DNA from 2 places in the Stenotrophomonas sp. K-6 genome. Region 1 is predicted to be linked to the other one. Evidence: predicted binding sites of a transcription regulator. Region 1 holds the regulator's gene; the other holds the start of a gene.
The links. The regulator FliA, encoded in region 1, starts transcription of late flagellar genes. The targets are predictions, from matches to a motif close to TAAAGTTTNNCNNNCNNNGGCCGATAA.
Positions count from the first base shown of each region.

Region 2: AC13F7_RS17955 (chemotaxis protein) is a predicted target of FliA. The motif match lies at 4,490-4,516, and genes of this name have one in related genera.

Region 1 covers NZ_JBSPUC010000002.1:25,453-32,946, forward strand. Annotated here, with positions in the region: gene flhA (flagellar biosynthesis protein FlhA) at 1-46, shown strand, start outside; gene AC13F7_RS05510 (AAA family ATPase) at 196-1,851, shown strand; gene AC13F7_RS05515 (MinD/ParA family ATP-binding protein) at 1,838-2,725, shown strand; gene AC13F7_RS05520 (RNA polymerase sigma factor FliA) at 2,722-3,468, shown strand; gene cheY (chemotaxis response regulator CheY) at 3,485-3,877, shown strand; gene AC13F7_RS05530 (protein phosphatase CheZ) at 3,877-4,491, shown strand; gene AC13F7_RS05535 (chemotaxis protein CheA) at 4,497-6,335, shown strand; gene AC13F7_RS05540 (flagellar motor protein) at 6,415-7,155, shown strand; gene motD (flagellar motor protein MotD) at 7,157-7,494, shown strand, end outside.
Region 2 covers NZ_JBSPUC010000006.1:242,084-249,577, reverse strand. Annotated here, with positions in the region: gene AC13F7_RS17980 (flagellar basal body rod protein FlgF) at 1-442, opposite strand, end outside; gene flgE (flagellar hook protein FlgE) at 478-1,701, opposite strand; gene AC13F7_RS17970 (flagellar hook assembly protein FlgD) at 1,733-2,419, opposite strand; gene flgC (flagellar basal body rod protein FlgC) at 2,446-2,853, opposite strand; gene flgB (flagellar basal body rod protein FlgB) at 2,857-3,252, opposite strand; gene AC13F7_RS17955 (chemotaxis protein) at 3,538-4,482, opposite strand; gene flgA (flagellar basal body P-ring formation chaperone FlgA) at 4,588-5,235, shown strand; gene flgM (flagellar biosynthesis anti-sigma factor FlgM) at 5,345-5,647, shown strand; gene AC13F7_RS17940 (flagellar protein FlgN) at 5,650-5,982, shown strand; gene AC13F7_RS17935 (ATP-binding protein) at 6,062-7,291, shown strand; gene AC13F7_RS17930 (EAL domain-containing protein) at 7,292-7,494, opposite strand, start outside.

The DNA.
Region 1 (7,494 bases):
GGTACCCGAGGACAAACGGTTGAAGCTGGTCGGCACGATCAGTTGAGCCAGGCGCCCGACGGCAACGCGACAGAAAACAGACACCTCATTCGAATTCACCGCAGCAGGAAATAAAGGGAATCCCTGACCGTGCAGACCACCGACAACCAGCGTTTCCCTTCCACCACTCCGCCGCCCCAGTCCCGGTACCACAGCATGAAAATCAAACGCTTCGTCGCCTCCGATATGCGCTCGGCCATGAACCTGGTGCGCAAGGAACACGGTCCGGACGCCGTGATCCTGTCCAACCGCCGGATCGCGGAAGGTGTCGAAATCGTGGCGGCGGCGAACTACGATGAAGACGCCGTGCAGCGTGCCCTGGAAGCGGCCCGCAAGGACGTCGCTCCGCCGCCGGCCCCGCGCCCACGCAGCGCCGCCGATGCCGTGATCGCGGCGGTGACCCGTCGCAAGGCCCCGGTCGCCACGCCCGAGCCGGTCGCGGCCACCACTTCGGCCGTTGCCGCCCTGGCGCGCGCCGCTGTCGGCGCGACCGGCCGCACGCTCGATACCGCCCACGAAGTAGTGCCGCCGCGCGGCAGTGATGGCTTTGCCGCCACCCTGGCCCGCGCAGGCCTCAACCCGGCTGTCAACGAACCGTCGCTGCCGGAGCAGATCTTCGCGCCGTTCAATGTCGAGCAGGCCGCGGCGGCGGCGCCCGCCGAGCCGGTGGAGGCTGTTGCCGCGCCCGCCGCGATCAACCGCGCCCGTTTCGTGATCGATCCACCACTGGATGAAATGGACGAGCCCGCATTGCCGGCCGCGGCGGTGCTCGCCCCGGCCGCGATCGTGGCCACCGCCGTACCGCCGGCGCTGCCGCTGCCGCTGCCGGTGACCACCGCGGCCGCCGCCAACGAACCGGCACCGGTCGTGGCCAGCGTGCCGGAGCTGAGCCTGATCCCGCGCGACGACGAAGAACTCCGCCAGCTGCGTCACGAAGTGGCGGGCATGCGCCACGTCATCGAGCGCGAGATGCACCGCTTCACCGACGAACGCCTGCGCGGCTCGCCGGTCCGTGCGGCCGCCTTGGACCTGATGGATGAATACGGCTTCGACGCCGGCATCAGCCGTGACGTGGCCATGCAGATTCCGCTGGACACCGAAGCCCACCGTGGCCGCGGCCTGATGCTCGGCCTGCTCTCCAAGAAGCTGCCGATCGCCCCGGTCGACCCGCTCGAAGCGGGCGGCGTGATCGCCCTGGTCGGCCCGACGGGTGCCGGCAAGACCACCACCATCGCCAAGCTGGCCTCGCGCTTCGCCGAAGCCCACGCCGCCCGCGATGTGGCCCTGGTCACCACCGATACCGGCCGCATCGGCGCCCGCGAGCAGCTGTACGGCTTCGGCCGCCAGCTCGGCATCGCCGTCCACGAGGCCAGCAGTGGCAGCGATCTGAACCAGCTGCTGGAACGCCTGAAGGACTACAAACTGGTCCTGATCGACACCGCCGGCCTGGGCCCGCGCGACCGTGCGCTGGCCGCCCAGCTGCAGTGGCTGCGGGCCGCCGAGCAGATCCGCACCCTGCTGGTGCTGCCGGCCAACACCAGTTTCGGCGACATGGACGAGGTGGTCCGCCGCTTCAGCGCCGCCAACCCGCAGGGTGTGGTGCTGAGCAAGCTGGACGAGACCGGGCGCTTCGGTACCGCCCTGTCGGTGGCCGTGGACCACCGCCTGCCGATCACCTGGGTCACCGATGGCCAGGACGTTCCTGAAGACCTGCACCGTGCCAGTGCGGCCAATCTTGTACTTCGCCTTGAAGATTTGCGCCGCGCGGCCGATATGCCCTGCAACCCGGAGTTGAACCATGCCGTCGCGTGAGTACGCCAAGCTGACCCAGACCTTCCCGTTGTCGGCTACCCGAAGCCAGCCGCTGGGCCCGGTCCGCACCATCGCCGTCACCGGCGGCAAGGGCGGCGTGGGCAAAACGAACGTTTCGGCCAACCTGGCCGTGGCGCTTGCCAGCATGGGCAAACGCACCCTGCTGCTGGATGCCGACCTGGCCCTGGCCAATGTCGATGTGATCCTGGGGCTGAAGCCGACCGTGACCCTGGCCGACCTGATCGCCGGGCGCTGCACGCTGGAGGAGGTCATCATCGAAGGCCCCGGCGGCCTGCTGGTGGTGCCGGCCGCCTCCGGCCGCCGCAACATGGCCGAGCTGCAGCAGGCCGAGCACATCGGGCTGATCAACGTGTTTTCCGAGCTGGAGCGTGAGCTGGACATCATGGTGGTGGACACGGCCGCGGGCATCACCGACGGCGTGTTGACGTTCTGCCAGGCCGCCCAGGACACCGTCGTCGTGGTCTGCGATGAGCCGGCCTCGATCACCGACGCCTACGCCTTGATCAAAGTGCTCTCGCGCGAACGCGGCGTGGACCGGATCCAGGTGGTCGCCAACATGGTGCGCGACCCGAATGAAGGCCGGGTGCTGTACGAGAAGCTGACCCGCGTCTGCGAGAAGTTCCTCGCCGATGTCTCGCTCAACTACCTGGGCTGCGTGCCGCAGGACGACTGGCTGCGCCTGTCGGTCCAGCGCCAGCAGCCGGTGGTGAAGGCCTACCCGTCCAGCCCCTCGGCGCTGGCACTGACCGAGATCGCGCGCCGTACCGCACGCTGGCAGGCCCCGACCGAGCCACGTGGCGGCGTTGAGTTCTTCCTCGAACGCATCCTCAAGCAACGCGGGGTGACCGCATGAAAGGCGCCGCACAATACAAAGAGGTCCAGCGGGTCGCAGCCAACGAGTGCATTGCCCAGCACTCCGACCTGGTCCGCCGCATCGCCCATCACCTGGCCGCCCGCCTGCCGGCGAGCGTGGAAGTGGACGACCTGATCCAGGCCGGCATGATGGGCCTGATCGAAGCGTCGCGCAGCTACGACGCCGACCAGGGCGCCTCGTTCGAGACCTATGCCTCGATCCGCATCCGTGGCTCGATGATCGATGAGATCCGCCGTGGCGACTGGGTACCGCGCTCGGTCCACCGCCGCGCCCGCGACGCCGCCGCCACCATCCGCCGGCTTGAGCAGAGCACCGGCCGTGCCGCCAGCGCCACGGAAGTGGCCGCCGCGATGGACATGCCGCTGCCGGACTACCTGCGCCTGATGGAAGATGCCTCGCGCGGCCAGGTGCTGAGCCTGGAATCACGGATCGAGGACCAGGGCGAACTGGACACCGTTGCCCAGGGCGGCCCGACCCCGCAGCAGGTGCTGGAGCGCGGTGAGTTCGGACGTGAGCTGGGCAACGCCATCGGACTGCTGCCCGAGCGCGAACAGCTGGTCCTGTCGCTGTACTACGAGCAGGAACTGAACCTGAAAGAGATCGGCGCCGTGTTGGGCGTCAGCGAATCGCGCGTGTGCCAGATCCATGGCCAGGCCGTGCTGCGCCTGCGTGGCCGACTGAAAATCTTCGAGGCGGCCGACGCCGGCCTCGAGAACCATTAAGACCGAGGAAAGAGCTTTGGACAAGAACATGCGTATCCTGATCGTCGACGATTTTTCGACCATGCGTCGTATCGTCAAGAACCTGCTGGGCGATCTGGGCTTCACCAACACCGCCGAAGCCGAGGACGGGCATGCCGCGCTGATGCTGTTGCAGAGCCAGCCGTTCGATTTCGTGGTCACCGACTGGAACATGCCGGTGATGACGGGCATCGACCTGCTCAAGGCCATCCGCGCCGACGCCAAGCTCAAGACCCTGCCGGTGTTGATGGTGACCGCAGAAGCCAAGCGCGAGCAGATCATCGAAGCGGCCCAGAACGGCGTCAACGGCTACATCATCAAGCCGTTCACCGCCCAGACCCTGGAAGAAAAGCTCGGCAAGATCTTCGAACGTCTGGCGGCGAGCGCCTGATGGAAACCCTGAGCGACAAATCAGCGCTGGTGCAGCGCCTGCAGGATGCACTGGCCGCGCTGGAATCGGGCGACGAAGCAGCGTGGCGTCAGCAAATCGATGCACTGGCCGCACTGCGGACCCAGCCGATGATGGCCGGGTTGAACCGGCTTGCCCGCGAGCTGGGCCAGGCACTGGGCGAGCTGCCCAGCCTGCCCAGCGAAGCCGGCGAACTGGACGATGCCTGCGCGCGTCTGGATCACGTGGTGGCGATGACCGAACAGGCCACCCACCGCACCCTGGACCTGGCCGAAGAATGCCGCACGCTCACCGAGCAGCTGCGCGCCAATGGCGTGACGGCCGACCAGGACCAGCAGCTGGACCGCATCCGCCACAACCTGACCGAGATCGCACTCACCCAGAGCTACCAGGATCTCACCGGGCAGATCATCCGCCGCGTGGTGGGCATCGTGCGTCGCGTGCATGAAGGCTTCGGTGCACTCGGGCTGCCGCCGCAGGACGACACCGCGCACAAGCGCGACAACGGTCTGGCCGGCCCGGCCGTGACCGGTCTGGACCGCCACCAGGTTTCACAGGTCGACGCTGACGACCTGCTCTCCGATTTGGGACTTTAACGATCATGAGTGCTGTTCCGGACGATATCGCTGCCGACTTCATCCTCGAGGCCCAGGAGATCCTGGATCGCCTTGGCGAACAGCTGGTGTCGCTGGAGCAGGCGCCCCAGGACGGTGACCAGCTCAACGCCGTGTTCCGCGGGTTCCACACGCTCAAAGGCGGCGCGGGCTTCCTCGGCATCCAGGCGATGGTCGAGCTGTGCCACGCCGCCGAGGAAACCCTCGGCATGGCGCGCTCGGGCCAGGCCACGCTGCAAGCCCATCACTTCGACGCGGCCCAGCAGTCGCTGGACTATCTGCAGTCGATGCTGGACTCGGTCTCGGCCGGCACCGAGCCGGGCTATGCCCCGCCGGAGCTGATCGCACAGTTCGACGTCAACGGCCCGGCGACGCCGGCGGCCGCACCGAGCGCCGCCGCCGGCCCCAGCAGCGGTGAGCTGATCACCGACGATGAATTCGAAGCACTGCTCGACCAGCTGCATGGCGGTGCCGCACCGACCGCGGTCGCCGCCAGGAAAGACGACGGCATGATCAGCGAGGACGAGTTCGAATCCCTGCTCGACCAGCTGCACGGCGGCGCGGCACCCGGTGCCAAGCCCGTGACGGCTGCACCGGCCCCGGCGCCGCGTGCAGTGGCAGCGCCCGCCGCGCCTGCCGCCAACAAGCCGGCGCCCAACAAGCCGGTCGCCGAGGCCGAGCACACCGTGCGCGTGGATACCAAACGCCTGGATGCGATCGTCAACCTGATCGGCGAACTGGTGCTCTCGCGCAACCGGCTCAAGACCCTGCGCGCGCGCCTGCACGATGAAGAGCTGGACCGCGCGGTCTCCACCCTGGACATCGCCACCGCCCGCCTGCAGTCGGCGGTGATGCGCACCCGCATGCAGCCGGTCGGCAAGGTGTTCTCGCGCTTCCCCAAGGTGGCCCGCGATGTCGCGCGCTCGCTGAAGAAGGAAGTGGAGCTGGAACTGATCGGTGCCGAGACCGAGCTGGACCGCAACCTGGTCGAAGCGCTGGCCGATCCACTGGTCCATCTGGTCCGCAACGCGATCGATCACGGCGTGGAGATGCCGGACCTGCGCGAAGCCCAGGGCAAGCCGCGCAGCGGCCACGTGCGCCTGTCGGCCCAGCAGGAAGGCGACTACGTCAGCATCGAAGTGCAGGACGATGGCGCGGGTATCGATCCGGAACGTCTGCGCCAGAAGGCGCGCGAGAAGGGCCTGATCGATCCGGAAGCTGCCGCCCGCCTGAGCAGCGAGGAATGCCTGCATCTGGTCTTCCTGCCCGGGTTCTCGACCAAGCAGCAGGTGACCGACATCTCCGGCCGCGGCGTGGGCATGGACGTGGTCCAGTCGCGCATCCGCGAACTCAGCGGCCAGATCCAGATCCAGTCCGAGCTGGGCCGTGGCAGCCGCTTCATGATCCGCGTGCCGCTCACGCTGGCCATCCTGCCGACCCTGCTGGTGCAGGCCGGCGAGGACGTCTACGCTCTGCCGCTGGCCCGTGTGATGGAGGTGCTGCACGCCCCCAACAGCTCCCTGGGGTGGTTCGATGGCCGCGCCGTGCTGGACCGCAAATCGCACACGCTGGCCCTGGTGGATCTGCGCCATTGGCTGGACGTGGAGCCGATGCCGTCCTCGTTGCTGACCATCGTGGTACTGCAGGCCGGTGAAGCCCGCTTTGGCCTGGTGGTCGACCAGGTGCGCGGCCGCGAGGAAGTGGTGATCAAGCCGCTGCCCAAAGCCCTGCGCGGACTGCGTGGCTATGCCGGCGCCACCCTCATCGGTGACGGCCGCATGGCGCTGATCCTGGACGTGGACGGGCTGCGCACCCACCACGATTGACCGCGTGAAAGTGTGACCGCCGCATCAGTGGATTCCTTCGGCGTCTCAAGTCCCATTCACACAAGCCGATAACGGACCCATGGACAGACTCAGCCTCATTGGACTTTTCCTCGCGCTGGCCTCACTGGTCGGCGGCAGCATCCTCAAGGGGGCCGGTCTGGCGTCGCTGTGGTCGCCGGCCGCCTTCGTGATCGTCATCGTCGGCACCATCGCATCGATCCTGCTGCACACCTCGCCGGCCGTGTTCAAGCATGCCTTCAAGATCGTGAAGTGGGTGATCCTGCCGCCGAGCAGCGACCGCCGGCACCTGATCCAGCAGATCGTGGAGTGGAGCAACATCGCCCGCCGCCAGGGCCTGCTCGGCCTGGAAGCCCAGGTCGATGCCCAGGACGACCCGTTCCTGCGCAAGGGCCTGCAGCTGCTGGTGGACGGTGTGGAGCCGGAGACCATCCGGCACATGATGGAAATCGAGCTGAGCAGCCAGGAGAGCCAGGATCTGGCCGCCTCCAAGGTGTTCGAGGGCATGGGCATCTATGCGCCGACGCTGGGCATCATCGGCGCCGTGCTCGGCCTGATCGCGGTGATGAAGAACCTCGCCGACCCGAGCAAGCTCGGCCACGGCATCGCCGCCGCGTTCACCGCCACCATCTACGGCATCGCCTCGGCCAACCTGCTGTTCCTGCCGGTCTCGGCCAAGCTCAAGAGCGTGATCCATCACAACAGCCGCGACCGCGAAATGATCATCGAAGGGCTGATCTCCATCGCCCAGGGTGAAAACCCGCGCAACATCGAAACCAACCTGTCCGGGTTCCTGCACTGACATGGCCCGCCGCAAGCACCACGAAGAACATGCCAACCATGAGGCCTGGGCGATCCCCTACGCCGACCTCATGACGCTGCTGCTCGCCTTCTTCGTGGTGATGTACGCCATCTCCTCGCTCAACGAGGGCAAGTACCGGATCATGGCCGACGCACTCACCACCGCCTTTGGTGGCGCGCCGCGTACCATCAACCCGGTGCAGGTCGGCAACCAGCAGGTCCAGGGCGGCGGCTGGGACAGCCCCTCCGTGATCAAGGCCGGCACCAAGGTCGGCCCGTCCGCGCCGGCGCCGAGCAACGACCCCACCCTGCTGCCGGCGATGGCTTCGCAGATGCGCAT
Region 2 (7,494 bases), on a different contig from region 1:
AGATCGTGCCGTCGTTGCCGATATCCATGGCCTGGTGCGGCGGCACCGCCAGCGGATTGCCGTTCTCGTCCAGGACCGGATGGCCGCCGGCGGTGACCAGCTGGCCATTGGGCGTGATCGACAGTGCCGCACCACGGGTGTACGCCTCACCGCCGTTGGCACCTGGCGCCTGCACGGCCAGCCAGTTGCCGGCCTGCAGGGACAGATCCAACGGGTTGCCGGTGAGCTGCTGTGCGCCCATCCGGCGGTTGAAGCCGGCGTCGACGTGCATCGCATCCACGCGCGAGGCGTAGCCGGTCCCCTTCACCGGGAAAGCCTCGGTATTGGCGAGTGCCTCCTTGAAGCCGGGGGTGTCGGTGTTGGCCAGGTTGTGCGACAGCGTGCCCTGCGCCTGCAGGGAGGCGCGTGCACCGGTCATCGCGACGTAGAGTGCCTTGTCCATCGGTGGTGTAGTCCCGTGTTGCGGTCAGTGGCTCATCAACGCAGGTTGATGATGGTCTGGGTGATCTGGTCCTGCGTGGAAACCATCTGCGAGTTCGCCTGGAAGTTGCGCTGGGCGGTGATCATGTTGACCAGCTGCTCGGTCAGGTCGACCGTGGAGGCTTCCAGCGAACCGGCCTGGACCTTGCCCAGGTTGGAGCTGTCCGGCGCGCCGGTGCGCGGGGTGCCGGAGTTGAAGGTTTCCACCCACAGGTTGTTGCCCTTGGCTTCCAGGCCCTGCGCGTTGTTGAAGGTGGTCAGCGCGACCTGGCCCAGCGGACGGTCATCGCCGTTGGAGTAGCGCGCGTAGACCACGCCTTCCTCGGACACGGTGACTTCGTTGAGCTTGCCGGCCGCGTAGCCGTCCTGCTGGGTGTTGCGCAGGGCGAACTTCTCGCCGTACTGGGTCGAGCCGCTGATATCCAGGGTCAGCGACAGATCACCCGCGCCGGTGGTCGGGCTGAACGCGGTGAACGCGATCTTCCCGTTGGCCGGGACGGTCAGAGCACCGGATTCATTGAACTCCATCGCAGTGGGGGCGCCCACCGGTTGTCCGTCAACGAAGTTGTGGACCTGCCATGCATTGGTACCGGCTGCTTTGACGAAATACGAGGTCTGGGTGTGGCTGACACCGAGCGAGTCGTACACGGTGATGCCACCGGTGGAATGGTTGTAGCTGTTCGAATCGGTCGGATCGAACGCGGCGACGGTCGGCGGCTTGGCATTGGCCGGCAGGGTGAAGCTGATGTTGACGCCCGTGGTCTGCTTGGGCGGACTGTCGGTGGTCAGCAGCTGCAGATCGGTCAGGCGGCCGGCATCGAAGTTGGTGCCATCGGCGTTGGGCGCGAACACCTGCAGGCGTGCGCCCTGCGGGTTGATCACGTAGCCGGCCTGGTCGGTCTGGAAGTTGCCGGCGCGCGAATACACGCGGGCGCCGTTCATGGTCATGGTGAAGAAGCCCTCACCGGAAATGGCCATGTCCAGGCTGCGCCCGGTCTGTTCGTTGTTGCCCTGCGAGAACTGCTGGGCGACGTTGGTCAGGCGTACGCCCGAGCCGACCGCGTTCTTGGACAGGCCGTAGCTGGTGGCCGAGAACAGATCGGCGAACTCGGCGCGCGACTGCTTGAAGCCGGTGGTGTTGACGTTGGCGATATTGTTCGCCGTGACGTTCAGATCGGCATTGGCTGCGTTGATGCCGGACAACGAGACGTTGAAGCCCATGGGTTGCTCCTGTGGATTCGGGTGGTGCGGCTCAGCTGATGCGGAGCACGTAGTCGATCGGGGCGGTGCCCAGACCCTTGAGGTTGAGGTAGAGGCCATCCGTGCCGACCGTGACGCTCTCCACCGGGGCCTGCACATAGGTGTTGAGCTTGGTCTTGGCGCCGGCGGTATCGGTATGCGAAGCGGCGATGGTGTAGGTGCCTTCGGCCATGCGGTTGCCGTTGGCATCCTTGCCGTCCCAGTCGAAGGTGACTTCGCCGGACGCCTTGGCTTCCACGCTGATCTGGTTGACCTTCACGCCGTTGGCATCGGTGATGTCCACCGTCACGAAGCCGGCGCCGGGCGCGGCGACCATGCCGGTGACGTCGCCGTCCTTCTCCAGCGCGAGCTTCTCCGAGGGCACCAGCACTTCGTGACCCACCAGGGCCGCGCCGCGCAGGATCTGGTCGCTGGACATCGAATCCTGGAAGCCCTTGACCGTGTTGTTGAGGTCGGTGATGCCCTGGACCTGCGACAGCTGCGCCATCTGCGCGACCATCTGGGTGTTGTCCATCGGCTTGAGCGGATCCTGGTGACGCAGCTGCTCGGTCATCAGGCGCATGAAGTCGGCCTGGTCCAGCGTGCTCTTTTTCTTGCTGGTGTCGCTGTTGGGTGCGTTCAGGCCCAGCGCGGTGTAGATGTCGCTGTTGTTCTGGCCAACGCCATTGGTGGTGCTCATGGGGGTCGATTCCTGGGGAGTGAGGGTCAGCGACCCATGGTCAGCGTGGCCAGCGCCAGTTCCTTGGCGGTGGTCAGCATCTCCACGCCCGCCTGGTAATTGCGCGAGGTCGAAATCAGGTTGACCATCTGCGCGACCGGGTCGACGTCGGGCTGGTAGATGTAGCCATCGGCATCGGCCAGCGGGTGGCCCGGCTCGTAGCGCTGGATCGGCGCGGCGTTGCTCTGGCTGATCTCCTTGACCTGCACCGTGGTGATGTTGGGGTCGGTGCGGCTGGTGACCGACTGGAAGATCGGCTCCAGCGGCTTGTAGACCGCATCGGCCGAACCGGCGACGGTATCGGCGTTGGAGAGGTTGGAGGCGATGGTGCTCATGCGCACGGACTGCGCCTGCAGCGCGGAACCGGCGATATCGAAGATGGGCAGGTTGCTCATGGCTTATTGCCCCGTGATCGCGGTGAGCATGGAGCGCACCTTGGATTCGACGAAGCTCAGCGAAGCGCGGTACTCCAGCGCAGCGCGGCCGTAGGCGGCGCGTTCGGCATCCGGATCGACGGTATTGCCGTCAATGCTCGGCTGCACGCCTTCTTTGGCGATCTGGAACGGGTTCAACCCGCCGCCGATCTCATAATGCTGTTCGTTGGTGGTTTTCATCAGGCCGTTTGCATCCAGGCCCTGGGCATTACGCAACGCGGCATCGAAATCCAGGTCCTGGGCCTTGTAGCCGGGGGTATCGGCGTTGCTCAGGTTGCTGGCGATCAGCTTCATCCGCTGCTCGCGCAACGGCATGGCCTGGGCATGGACACCCAGATAGTTGGAAATCAGATTGGGCATGGCGCACTCCCACGGGACGATGCCAGGGGCAGTGCAAGCGGCGTGCCAGAGGGCAGGGCGCGTCGGTGCCCGGCGGCATGTTCACGCCAGGGAATTCACCACGCCAGGGCAAGGGGCCATACCCCGGGGTAGATCCACGCCATGTGTGGATGAAAGGGCCAAACCCCAAGCTGGATCCACGCCATGGGTGGATGAGCAGGCCATACCCCGGGTGTACATCCACGCGACGCATGGACGCCGTAAACCCAACGGGGAAAGGACGCCGGCGCCAGGGCCGGCCGCCCCTTACGCCGCCATCGCGACCTTCTTCAGGCGGTCCAGCAGGAAGTCCGCCAGCTCATGCGGCGAGTACTTGGCCACGAACGCATTCGCGCCGACCCGCTCGACCATCGCGTTGTTGAACACGCCCGACAGGGAGGTGTGCAGCAGCACGTACAGGCCGGCCAGGCCCGGGTGACGCCGGATTTCCGTCGTCAGGGTGTAGCCGTCCATCGCCGGCATCTCGATATCGGAGATCACCATCGCGTAGCGCTCGGCGGGGTTCTCCCCGGAGGCGTGGATCTGCAGCAGGTGGTCCAGCGCCTGCTTGCCGTCCGAGAGCAGGGTCGCCCCGACCCCCAGCTGGTCCAGCACGCTGCGGATCTGCTGGCGGGCCACGCGGGAGTCGTCCACCACCAGGACCTGCATCGGCGGGGCGTCGGCGGGCAGGGCCATCGAGGGGTCCAGCACGGCTTCACCGCGGACTTCGGCGATGTCGGCCAGCACGCTTTCCACGTCGATCACCTGGATGAGTTCGCCCTGGAAACGGGTGACTGCGGTCAGATAGCTGGACTCGGCGCCCAGTTCCGGCGGCGGATGGATGTCCTCGACGGCAATATTGACGATTCGTTCCACGCCGCTCACCAGGAAGCCCTGGATGGAACGGTTGAACTCGGTCACCACCAGGTAGCCCGGTGCCTTGTCCGCATCGGGTTCACGCTCGGGGTGGCCGATTGCCAGGCCCAGGTCCAGCACCGGCACCGAGCGGCCACGGACATCGGCCACACCGGCGAACTGGCTGGGCAGCCCCGGTACCTGGAACAAGCCAGGGCGCCGCAGGACTTCCTGCACCTTGAAGACATTCACGCCAAAAAGCTGACGTCCACCCAGCCGGAACAGCAGCAGGGCCAGACGATTGTGGCCGGCCAGTCGCGTACGCTGGTCGATGCGGTTGAGCAGGTCATGGGACATGGACTTGGTATCGGCGGCACCGGCGGCGACTTGAGCGCCCCGAGTGCAGTAGTTCGGCATGACCCTTGCATCGAGCTGCGCATGATCCTTGCCCGTGGAGTGCCCATGCGTTCTGTTCTCTTTGCCGTGCTGTTGCTGGCCGCGCCCGCGTGGGCCGCTGGGGGCTGGCAACCCGTGGACAGCATCCGCCAGGCGGCGCTGGCCACGTTGCCGGCCGGCAGCGAAGGCGACACCACGCTGGATTCGGCACTGCGCCTGCCGGCCTGTGGTCAACCGCTGGCCGCCCAGCCTACCGGGACCAGTACGGTGGAGGTCAGCTGCCCCGACGCGGGCGGCTGGCGCCTGTTCGTACCGGTTAAGGTGCGGCGCAACCAGACCGTGCTCATTCTCAATAGAGGTGTGGCGGCTGGAGAAACCCTCTCGGCGGCCGATATCACTACCGGCCAGCGTGATGCGGCACGGATCGCCGGCGCAGCATTGGCCGATCCCGCCGCTGCGGTGGGCCGCGTGGCGCGCAGGACCCTGAGCGCCGGCAGCCTGCTGTCGGCCAACGATCTGGTCGCCCAGCGGCTGGTTCGGCGGGGCGACAGTGTCGCCCTGGTGTCCCGGCGCGGCGGGGTGGAGGTCCGGGTTGCCGGGCGTGCCATGGCCGACGCGGGCGAGAATGAGCGGGTGTCGGTCGAGAACCTCTCTTCGCGCAAGATCGTGCAGGGCACCGTGGCGGCCAGCGGTGACGTTTTAGTGGCGCGCTGACCACATGTGTGAATACGGGCCACTTTCCTCGCGAAACCTGCAATATTCCCCTAAAGATGGCGGCTGATTGGCCGTTATCCCTTGTGAACCGCAATCTCAGGACGAACCCATGAGCCAGAAAATCGACGGCAACCTGCAGGCCACCGCCCATCTGCGCAGTGTTGCGCTCGGCAACAAGCCCAGCGTCAGCACCGATGCCCCGGCGCGCCCGGTGGAGGCTGCCGACAGCCTGCGCCTGACCGGCGAAGCCACCAGCCTGCAGGCCATGCAGCGCGAACTGTCCACGGCCCCGGCCATCGATGCCAACCGTGTCCAGGCCGTGCGTGATTCGCTGCAGAACGGCACCTACAAGATCAATCCCGACGCGATCGCTTCGCGCATGCTTGAGCTGGACCAGCAGCTGCAGGGATGAAGCTGGCGATGAGCGAGCCGCTGCAGCGCCTCAGCGATGCCTTGGACGTCGAACGCCAGGCATTGGTCGAGCATGACGTACAGGCCCTGATCCGCGCGACCGGTGCCAAGCTGGAGGCGTTGCGAGCCCTCGAGGCCGCATTGCCGCTGGGACAGGCTGAGCGCGTGCAGGAGCTGGCCGAGCGCAACCGCGCCAACGGCGTGCTGCTCTCGCGCCGCCGCCGCGAGGTCAACTGGGCACTGCGCCAGCTCGGCCGCAGCGAAGATTCCTCGGCGTACGACGCCAAGGGACAGTCGCACACGCTGCATACCCGGCGGCCGCTCGCGGTCGCCTGAGCGGCGCGATCCGGCGGCCCGAGGCTGCCGACGATGACGTCACCGCGTATATTGAGCGCCTGTTTCCAGCCGCCTCGATGTGACCGTGACCGCAACTTCCTCTCTTGTCACCGCCCCGTTGCCCCCGCATCCGGTTCTGCTCGCCCTGTTCGAGCGGATCAAGGAAGGGGTTCTGCTGTTTCGTGAGGACGGCAGCGTCGCGCTGGCCAACACCGCGGTCAGTGAGATTCTCGGCCAGGCCGAACGCGATGCCGAACTGACACCCGCGCAATGGCTGCGCCAGCTGCTGCCGCCCGATGCGCTGGAGCAGGCAAGCCTCCACGGCCACTGGAATGGCAGCCTGCCGGTCGGCGAGCGCATGGTCATCGCCCACGTGTACCACCATGACGATGGCGGCCAGCGGCACTATCTGGCGCTGTTCCGCCGCATCGAAGGCCAGGAGGACTACGAGCGCGAGCTGCAGCAGCGGCACGCCGAGCTGCGGCAGGCCTACCTGCGCCTCAACGGCACCCAGGAAAAGCTGCTGCAGTCCGAGAAGATGGCCTCCATCGGCCAGCTGGCGGCCGGCGTGGCGCACGAAATCAACAACCCGATCGGTTATGTGCACTCCAACCTGGGCAGCCTGCAGGAATACCTGCGCAGCCTGTTCACCGTGATCGAAGCTTATGAGCGTGCGCTGCGCGCGCCCGACCCCAAGGCGCTGATCCCGGAGATCGACGATATCCGCCAACGCTTCGACATCGATTTCATCAGCCGCGATCTTCCGCAGCTGATGGCTGAGTCGCGCGAGGGCATCGAGCGGGTGACGCGCATCGTGCGCGACCTGAAGGACTTCTCGTACTCGGGCCGCGATGAGTCGTGGAAGCTGGTCGATCTGCACGCCGGTCTGGAATCGACGATCAACATCATCTGGAACGAGCTCAAGTACAAGGTGACCCTGCACCGGGAGTTCGGCCAGCTGCCGCTGGTGGAATGCCTGCCGTCGGAGTTGAATCAGGTGTACATGAACCTGCTGCTCAACGCCGGCCATGCCATCGCAGATCGCGGCACGATCAACGTGCGCACCGGCGTGGACGGCGACACGGTCTGGGTGGAGTTCGAGGATACCGGCGGCGGCATCTCGCCGGAGCTGCGCCAGCGCATCTTCGATCCGTTCTTCACCACCAAGCCGGTGGGCAGCGGCACCGGCCTGGGCCTGTCGATCTCCTACAGCATCATCAACAAGCACCACGGCCGCATCGATCTGGACAGCACCCCGGGCGTGGGGTCGAAGTTCCGCGTGGTGCTGCCGATCAAGCAGCCACGCTGATCACTCGTCTGCCGGGGCGGCGGCCACCATCGGCGAGGTATTCGCCCGGCGCTGTTCCTCGTGCGTGCGGAACGCCTGGTGGATGTGCTTGCGCAGCTCGTCGTCGTTCCACGGCTTGGTCAGGAACCGGTAGATCGCGCCGCGATTGATCGCGTCGGTGACTGTGTTGAGGTCCGTGTAGCCGGACAGCACCAGCCGGATCG